Regions from separate parts of the Pseudoalteromonas sp. AOP31-A2-14 genome, predicted to be linked through region 2. Evidence: predicted binding sites of a transcription regulator. Region 2 holds the regulator's gene; the other holds the start of a gene.
What was found. The regulator sigma-54, encoded in region 2, starts transcription at its own class of promoters, with help from an activator protein. The targets are predictions, from matches to a motif close to GTTGGCACGNNNNTNGNNT.

Region 1 (4,556 bases), 2.5 Mb from region 2:
AACTAGTATAGGTTTCATCTTCAAAATCGAAGGCTTGCATATTTCCTTTATCAGCAAAACTACCGCTGTTATCCGAATGCCAACCGTCTGCACCTATATAAAGTCCCAATAAAGTATCAGCCTGCACGGCGGGGGCTACACATGCCATTGAAAGGGCGGCTGCTAAACAATACTTTTTCATTTTTTATCCTTGCGCTAAAAGTTCGCTAAGTTCAATTAAAGCCGCATTGGCTCGAGATATATAGTTTGCCATTACTAGTGAGTGATTGGCAACAAAACCAAAGCCATCACCATTTAAAATCATCGGGCTCCATAAACTTTCTTGAGTGGCCTCTAACTCACGAATAATTTGCTGCAAACTGACACGGGCATTTTTCTTTTCTAAAACATCCGCAAAATCATATTCAACGGCTTGTAAAAAATGCAATAAAGCCCAGGTTGCACCACGAGATTCATAAAATACATCATCAATTTTAAGCCACGGTGTTTTCGTTTGGTTTTCAAGTGGCTTGTAGGTTGCCTGATGTGCAGCGCTGTCACCGGCTAAATCAGTGTTAAGGCGGTCTTGACCTACACTTGCACCTAATCGCTGGCTTAAACTACCTAAGCGCTTTTCAGCTTCTTTTAACCATCCACGCAAGTTATCTGCACGGGCATAAAACTGACTTTGTCGATCGCCACTGTCACTGATCTGGCTGCGATAGACAATCAGTAAATCAATGCCTTGTTGGTACTCACTCTCTGCACTTGGCCACGCCCATGCTTCTGAATTAATATTAAATTGTGGCTGAGCGTTTTTAAGCGCTTCGTGCTCAGTTGACTGTGATTGAGAACGGCTAAAACCTTTACGCATGGAAAGCACTAAATCGCGCGTCATTTCTAAAGCCCCATACTCCCAAGCTGGCATGTTATCCATTATTACACTTGGTGGTAATACATCATTTGATAGATAACCACCGGGCTTATTAAGTAAAGTGCTGGCCACCTCAATAAGTGTTGATGTGGTTGTATAGCCGGTCACAAAATCTTCACCGCGTTGTTGTGCCTGTTGCTTAGCGTGACTTACTACATCGATTCGGTTTGGTTCACTGCTCCAATAAATAGCGATAGCATAAAAAGCAATCAATATTAATACCAGTGCTGTAACAATCTTCCCTTTGTGTTGTGACATTTTACCTCCTAATGATGTGAGTGCGAGTGCGTATCTTCAGTTTTTTTCGCCGCTTGGCTGGCAAGTGATACCACCGTTGCTTGAGTAAAAATTCTATTGCCATCACTAAAATATAGTGTGAGTTTGCGTTGTTGGCCTTCTTTTAATGGCTCTTCTGGTTCAAATGCCATTAAATGGTAGCTGCCTGGCTGAAACTTTATTTCACTATGGGCTTTTATTTCAAGGCTTTCAACTTGCTGCATTTTCATCATACCATCAACATGGCGATGCTCATGAATCTCAACGCGCCCTAGGCCATCTATTTCGGCTTTAACTAAAGTAATAGCGGTATCACTATGATTTATAAGATTTAAGTAACCAGCAGTTGATTTACTCGCAGGTAAAAACTCACGCACTTGTGCATCGCTAACCATTACATTAACTGCACCATCATCATGGCTGTGGCCGCTATGGGCGTTTACATTAAAAACCACAAAGCTTGTTGCAATAAGTATAGTTGTTAATAGAGAAGATACTCTTTTACTGATCATTTAAGCCCCTAGTATAAACATGTGTATAGGTGTAAATATAAATTAATAACCCCCTAAATTTAACATGTTTATAAAAAAATAGTCAGTTAATTTAAGAAGCCACGGTTTTGTTATCACTCACTAACCAACAGACCAAGGCTATCAGTATTAATGGCCACGCAAAGGCACTTAAACCAAATAAAATGGCGAATAAACAAATTAAAGCTAGTAGTGCAAATACACCAACAATACCAAGGCTTATCAATACTGCCCCGGCTACTATTGAAATAACTGCAAACAGCGCACCAAATACTTCCATGCCCGCCCAGCTTAAGTCAGCAATCCATAAAGGGACTTGCCATATATCAAAAGCACTCAGTTCAAAAGGGCTAACAAAGTAAAGAAGCGCCATGAAAAAAAGCAGAGCTGTTATGGTGGTTTTCATTAGAAACTCCTAAGATGCGCGTTCGTCTAAGCAAAAATGGGCTATTAAATAACCGACACCAATTAGCACAGGTAATTGAATTAATAAAATAACACTGACAATTCTGGTAGCCCAAACAGGTAATTCAAAGCGTCTTGCTAAACCACTGCACACACCAAATATTTTTTTATTAGCTGGATTTTTTGACCACTTTTGATGATGTTGATAGGTATTCATAATGCCTCCTAAGCGAGTTCTTGTCGTTTACTTTTAAGTGCCTGCAACTCTTGCTCAAGTGCAGAGTTTTTAACGAGTTCATCTATCTGCTCAGCCGTATTATGGGCACTATTACTACCCGTTAAGTCGTAAGCATCAACTTGTGACTCAATTGACTCAACGCGCCTTTCTATAATTTCAAAACGCGCGAGTGCATCTGCTACTTTATCGCTATGTAACTGCTGCTTAACTTTTACGCGCGCCTGAAGTACTTGCTCTTTACGCAGATAACTCAGCTGCTTTGCTTTTGCTTCAGTTAACTTATTTTGTAAACGCTGGCAGTCGGCGGTTAATTTTTCTATTGATTCAGCGACGTTAGTAAGCTCAACTTGCTGATTTTGGATTTGAGTAGTAGTACGCTGCTTTTCAAGTAATGCCGCTTTAGCTAAATCATCGCGGTTTTTAAGCAGTGCTTTTTCAGCTTTAACCTGCCAAGCATCGCTATTTAATTGCTTAGCTGCTAGCTCACGTTTAAGTTGTTTTTCTTGCATTAAAAAAGTAGCGGCTGTCGCACGACACTCAACAAGAGCATCTTGCATTTGCTGGATCAGTAAGTTTAATAATTTTTCTGGATCTTCCGCTTTATCTAAAGCCGCTGAAATATTCGATTGAATAATATCGTTAACGCGATTAATAACACCCATTTGATTCTCCTGTTGATTATCTTTTACAACTAAGAGATTCCAATTCTTATGCCAAGTTACATAGCTAGCATTTTACATATTTAAAATCAATACCTTGGCGATTAAAACTCATAAATTTAGTGACTGTAAGCTGAATGTAAAAATGCTAATTTGACTAAAAAATTAACTTTTTCACTAAATTTTAGGATCAAAAAAAGCCACTTAATAGCAGCTTTTTAGGCAGATTACGGATTACCTACTCGGGCACAAAACTAAGCGCTTTATCCATTACCGATAAATCAGCTTGCTTACCATGACCATTTTCAGACAAATGACGCCTAAATCCTCGTGCACCCGGTTGACCCTGAAATATTCCCAGCATATGGCGGGCAATATGCCAAAAGTTAGCACCTTGGCGCATTTCATCTTCAATATAATCATACATAGCGCGCACAACATCATGGCGTGAAAGTATAAATGGGCTATCACCATAAATTTTTTCATCTACTTCGCTTAAGATAAATGGATTGCTATAAGCTTCACGACCAATCATAACGCCATCTATTTGATTAAGATGCGTTAAACTATCAGCAATTGTTTTAACACCACCATTAATGCTTAAATCTAGTTGCGGGTAATCTTTTTTAAGCTGATAAACACGCGGATAATCAAGCGGCGGGACATCGCGGTTTTCTTTTGGGCTTAACCCACTGAGCCATGCTTTACGGGCATGAATAATAAAGTCATTACAACCCACTTTATGGCTTGCTTCAATCAGCGCACACAAAAACTCATAAGAGTCTTGTTCGTCAATTCCAATACGGGTTTTAACTGTTACCGGAATATCTACCTCAGCCTTCATCGCAGCTACACATTCAGCAACAAGTGCAGGTTCGCCCATTAAGCAGGCGCCAAAGCGGCCTTTTTTCACGCGATCTGATGGGCAACCTACATTTAAGTTTATTTCATCATAGTCACGCTCAGCGGCAAGCTTAGCGCATTTGGCTAAATCATCAGGATCAGAGCCACCTAACTGTAAAGCAACAGGGTTTTCGTGGTGGTTAAAATGTAAATAATCACCGCGACCAAATAAAATAGCACCAGTTGTTATCATTTCTGTGTAAAGCACCGTATGTTTTGTCATTTTACGGTGAAAAGTGCGACAGTGACGGTCTGTCCAATCAAGCATTGGAGCCACACTAAAGCGACGAAAGCTTTGATTTAAAGGAGCTTTATTTTGAGTTAAGGTCTTACCATTCATAAAAATTATTCCAAATTGCCTTACTGGGCACACTTAATTAATCGCGGGGTTTTTAAAAACGTAATTGCTTTTAAAAGTATAAAAATCAAGCGGCGGATTATATACCCAAACCACCTCAAGATGCGAGTTTCAGTTGGAATTAAAAGCGATTTAGGCAAGGCATTGATTGCAAGTAATAGTGGTTCTATTATTAAAATCAATAACGCAGTATAAATCGCTTTAAACCAACCTATTGGGCGTTTCACAGGCACTTACTCTCATCGTTGCTACTTCTTAAAAGGGACTGCCATTG
Region 2 (4,556 bases):
TCAATAATAAAATCAGCATGAGTGATCAGTACATCCAGCAATATTTTTTCTTGTTTTATCGCTAAATCAAGCGGTAAAGAGTCAATCGATAATGGATGCAGGCGACGAGTCTCAGAAAAACGTTTTATCAGTGTTTGCTCGTCGCTGTCTAAATAAAATAAAGTTGGTTTTGCAAATCCAGGTAGGTATTCGAGTATATCGTTAAATTCTTTTTGTTCTTTAGGCAGGTTTCTAACGTCGATGCTAACAGCTATTTTGTCGTAATTGTCTGATACACTTCGTACTAGAGACGGTAATAGGTTAACTGGAATATTATCTACGCAGTAATAGTCTAAGTCTTCTAATACTCGTAGCGCAACGGACTTCCCTGAGCCTGAGCGGCCGCTGACGATAATTAACTCCATTACTAGTCTCCTTTATTGTGCATCAATTACATTAAATAAATCTTGGTCCGTTTTTGCGCTACGTAATTGTTTGCAAAACTCTTTATTGTTTAGTTTATCAGCAATGGCGGCTAGCGTCTTTAAGTGCAGCTCACTATCACCGTCAGGGACGATGAGTGCGACAAATATATCAACAGGGCGATTATCGATAGCATCAAAATTAATGGGTGATTTACTCACTAGCACAAGCGCTAAAGGACTATCAATACCATTCATTCGGCCATGAGGAATAGCAATACCTTTACCTATACCTGTACTCCCCAACTTTTCGCGAGTCAACAGCGCATTAAGTATATCTTGCTGGACTAAATGCGGTAACTGCTCGTGGGCTAGCTGGCTTATGAATTCAATAATGCGTTTTTTGCTATTAAAAAGGACCGCAGCTTTACTGCAGTCCTGACAAGTAAGTGAGCTTAATTTCATAGGATTAATGTCGAGCAATCTTCTCTTTGTGTTTGATTACTTGGCGGTCTAGTTTATTTATAAGTCCGTCAATCGCGGCGTACATGTCTTGGTGCTGTGTCGAAGCGAACAACTCCGCGCCACTGACATGTAAAGTGGCTTCTGCTTTTTGCTTTAGTTTTACTACATCAAGAATGACATGCACATTGTTTATATGATCAAAGTGCCTTTCTAGCTTCGCAAATTTACTATTTACATAGTCTCTTAATGAATCAGTAATATCTACATGGCGACCCGTTAAATTTAATTGCATAAGCATTTTCCTTCTGTGTGTTAACGCCTTAAATCAAACTTTTTCTTTGGTTCGATGGTGGAATAGCAAGCGACTCGCGGTATTTTGCAATGGTGCGTCTAGCCACTTTTATTCCTTGCTCTGCCAATATATCTGCTATTTTGCTATCACTCAACGGTTTCGCTGAGTTTTCTGCGCTGACTAGCTTTTTGATCAGAGCACGAATAGCTGTTGATGAGCATTCCCCCCCATTTTCGGTGCTTACATGACTTGAAAAAAAGTATTTCAACTCAAAAATACCGCGTGGAGTATGCATATATTTTTGCGTAGTTACTCGCGAAATTGTTGACTCATGCATTTCCACCATTTCAGCTACATCATTTAAAACCATTGGGCGCATAGCTTCGGGTCCATGTTCAAAAAAACCTTGTTGTTGCTGCACAATGCAGTTAGTTACTTTTAATAAAGTATCGTTACGGCTTTCTAAGCTTTTAATAAACCATTTGGCTTCTTGCAGATGAGAGCGAATGAACTGGCTGTCACTGCTTGATTTAACAGAGCGAGACATTGCCGCATACTGGCTGTTTACACGAATTTTTGGCATGCTGTCGGGGTTAAGCTCAACTATCCAGCGGCCTTTTATTTTCTTCACTGACACATCAGGAATAACGTACTCAGATTCTTCACGCACAATGGTATCAGCCGGCTTGGGATTGAGACTGTGAATGAGCGTCATAACCTCTTTAAGCTCGTCTTCTTTAAGCTTAGTCTTTTTCATTAAAGTACGGTAATCACGACTGGCTAATAAATCGATATGATCAGTTAGAACCTTTTTTGTCTCGCTAATCCAAGGGGTTGCGGGATCAAATTGATTTAGTTGAATACATAGGCATTCAGGTAAGCTGCGTGCGCCGATGCCGATTGGGTCAAAAAGTTGAATTCTCTTTAACACAGCTTGTATTTCATCAAGTTCTATTTCTTCTTCGCCGCCTTGATTCAAGCTTTCTAATAAGTCTTCACAACTAACGGTTAAAATACCTGATTCATCGATGCCTTCAACAATAGCTAAAGCGATCGCCTCATCAGTGGGACTAAATGGCGTTAACTGTAGTTGCCACATTAAATATTCGTGCAGTGTTTCTGTTGATGCACCTTGATAAATAGATTCATCTTCAGGCATTGGCCCTGATGACGAATTAGGGGCTGCACTCATGTACTCATCCCACGTAACGTCCATTGCCATTTCGTCACTCACGGTTTCTTTAGTTAATGCTTCTGAGCTTTCTTGTTCGTATTCGCTTGAGGTTTCGTCTGGCGAAGCGCTAACCGTGACATCATCTGTATCTTGCTTTTGTTCATTTTTACCAGCATTTTCGTCACTAAAATTTTGTTCTTCAACCTCAAGTAATGGGTTGCTATCTAGCGCTTCTTGTATTTCTTGCTGGAGATCCAATGTACTAAGTTGCAGCAGGCGTATCGCTTGTTGCAGCTGTGGTGTCATTGTAAGTTGCTGGCCCATGCGCAGCTGTAATGATTGCCTCATGTATCTCTAACAATCCTTTTTAAAATGTTGTCATAATTAATACTAGCAGATGCTAGTCGATTTAGAGTCTAAACTGTTCACCTAGGTAAACATCGCGCACTGTTTTATTATTTAATACGTTTTCAGGAGTGCCAGATGCAATTAGCTCCCCATGAGAAACAATGTAGGCTTTTTCACAAACATCAAGGGTTTCTCGTACATTGTGATCAGTAATAAGTACGCCTATACCTCGGTTTTTAAGGTGTTCAATAATCTTCTTTATATCTAACACTGAAATAGGGTCAACACCAGCAAAAGGCTCATCTAAAAGAATAAATTTAGGATTGGCTGCTAATGCGCGAGCTATTTCTACCCGGCGGCGTTCACCACCAGACAATGCCATGCCTTGGCTATCACGAATGTGTTGAATACTTAGTTCGTCAAGTAATTCATTTAGTACCTCTTCGCGTTCAGTCTTTTTTAGTTCTTTACGAGTTTCTAAAATTGCCATTAAATTTTGGTAAACGGTGAGTTTACGAAAAATTGATGATTCTTGTGGTAAATAGCCAATTCCTAAGCGTGCGCGGCTGTGCATTGGTAGTAGCGTTATGTCTTGCTCATCAATAGTAATACGCCCTTTATCACTTGGAACTAAACCAACAATCATATAAAAAGTGGTGGTTTTACCCGCACCATTTGGGCCAAGTAAGCCAACAATACTACCTGCACTGACTTCAAGACCGACATTTTTTACGACTTCGCGGCCTTTATAGCTTTTTGCTAAAAATTCTGCTTTTAAAGTGCTCATGGTTGGCCTTTTTCGTTATCTTTTTTGCTGTTTATAGGCACTAAAATGGTGTGTACTCGGTCGTCAGAGTTTTCATCTTTTTCGGCGCTAATAAGCTGTTGCTGCATATCGTAGGTGATGCTTTTAGCATTAATTTCTTGTCCTGCCTGAGTCACTTTAGCATCACCAACTAGGGTCAAAAAGCGTTTTGCTACGTCGTAACGTACTTCATTGGCGCTGGCGCTCATTACAGTGCCATCGGTTTGCTTTTCTTCAAAGTAGGCAGGCTTGCCTGTTGCGATTAACAATTGTTTATTTTCGCCTAAATCGCCGCGTTTATGAACCTCAAGGCGATCGGCTGTAATATGACGATTACCATGAATTACTTCGACATTTTTTTCAAAAATCCCCACATTTTCTTTAAGTTGTGCTTGCTGCTTATCGGCACTAATTGATACTTGATCTGCAGGCGGCGTGGCTGCGATTGTTGAAAAAGCGATGAATAGGCTTGGTAATAGTATTTTAGTTAGTTTATTGGTCATAATATATGGTTCGCGTATGGTTGATAAGTTCTATCACTTCGGCTTTTAAATCGGCTTCGAGGCCGCGGCCAGTGATCTTTAAATTCGGACCGATTAATTCTACCGGCTGCGCTGAACGCATGGTTTGTGCTTCGATATTTACTTCAATGTTGTCGGCGTTAATATTTTCAATCATAGCATTACTAGTTAAATTTTTAGCCACAACATCACCGTCTAAAATAAGGGTGTTGTTTTCGTATAACGTGGCTTCTTTAGCGTTTATTCGCCAAGTCTGTTGCTCGTTATATATTGTAAATATAGGCTGTTCAAAGTAAGTAAAGCCAAGCTTTCGGTAAAGCTCCATTTTTGTCGCTGTGACTTTATGGCTTATTTTACCTTGTTCATCATAAGCTGTTTGCTTAAGGGCAACTGCTACATAATCAGGCTTAGCGATGATTCTTTCTTGTTTATTTTGATTGTCTAGAGGTTGATTAAAGTACGGATACCATAACCAAACCATAGTCGCTACAAATAAAATAGATAGAATTATACGCGTGCTACTCATGAGCTTGTGCCTGTGCTTGTTAGC

Region 1: a site for sigma-54 is predicted at 3,062-3,080, ahead of ACT3S9_RS13620 (PspA/IM30 family protein). Genes of this name have one in related genera too.

What each region holds. Positions count from the first base shown of each region.
Region 1 is NZ_JBQSXI010000001.1:2,934,369-2,938,924, forward strand. Features, by position in the region: gene ACT3S9_RS13595 (TIGR04219 family outer membrane beta-barrel protein) at 1-181, opposite strand, end outside; gene ACT3S9_RS13600 (DUF2333 family protein) at 185-1,171, opposite strand; gene ACT3S9_RS13605 (copper chaperone PCu(A)C) at 1,180-1,701, opposite strand; gene ACT3S9_RS13610 (hypothetical protein) at 1,793-2,125, opposite strand; gene ACT3S9_RS13615 (PspC domain-containing protein) at 2,135-2,341, opposite strand; gene ACT3S9_RS13620 (PspA/IM30 family protein) at 2,350-3,024, opposite strand; gene dusA (tRNA dihydrouridine(20/20a) synthase DusA) at 3,260-4,264, opposite strand.
Region 2 is NZ_JBQSXI010000001.1:458,909-463,464, forward strand. Features, by position in the region: gene rapZ (RNase adapter RapZ) at 1-404, opposite strand, end outside; gene ACT3S9_RS02110 (PTS sugar transporter subunit IIA) at 417-866, opposite strand; gene hpf (ribosome hibernation promoting factor) at 871-1,158, opposite strand; gene ACT3S9_RS02120 (RNA polymerase factor sigma-54) at 1,187-2,680, opposite strand; gene lptB (LPS export ABC transporter ATP-binding protein) at 2,742-3,467, opposite strand; gene lptA (lipopolysaccharide transport periplasmic protein LptA) at 3,464-3,988, opposite strand; gene lptC (LPS export ABC transporter periplasmic protein LptC) at 3,978-4,532, opposite strand; gene kdsC (3-deoxy-manno-octulosonate-8-phosphatase KdsC) at 4,529-4,556, opposite strand, start outside.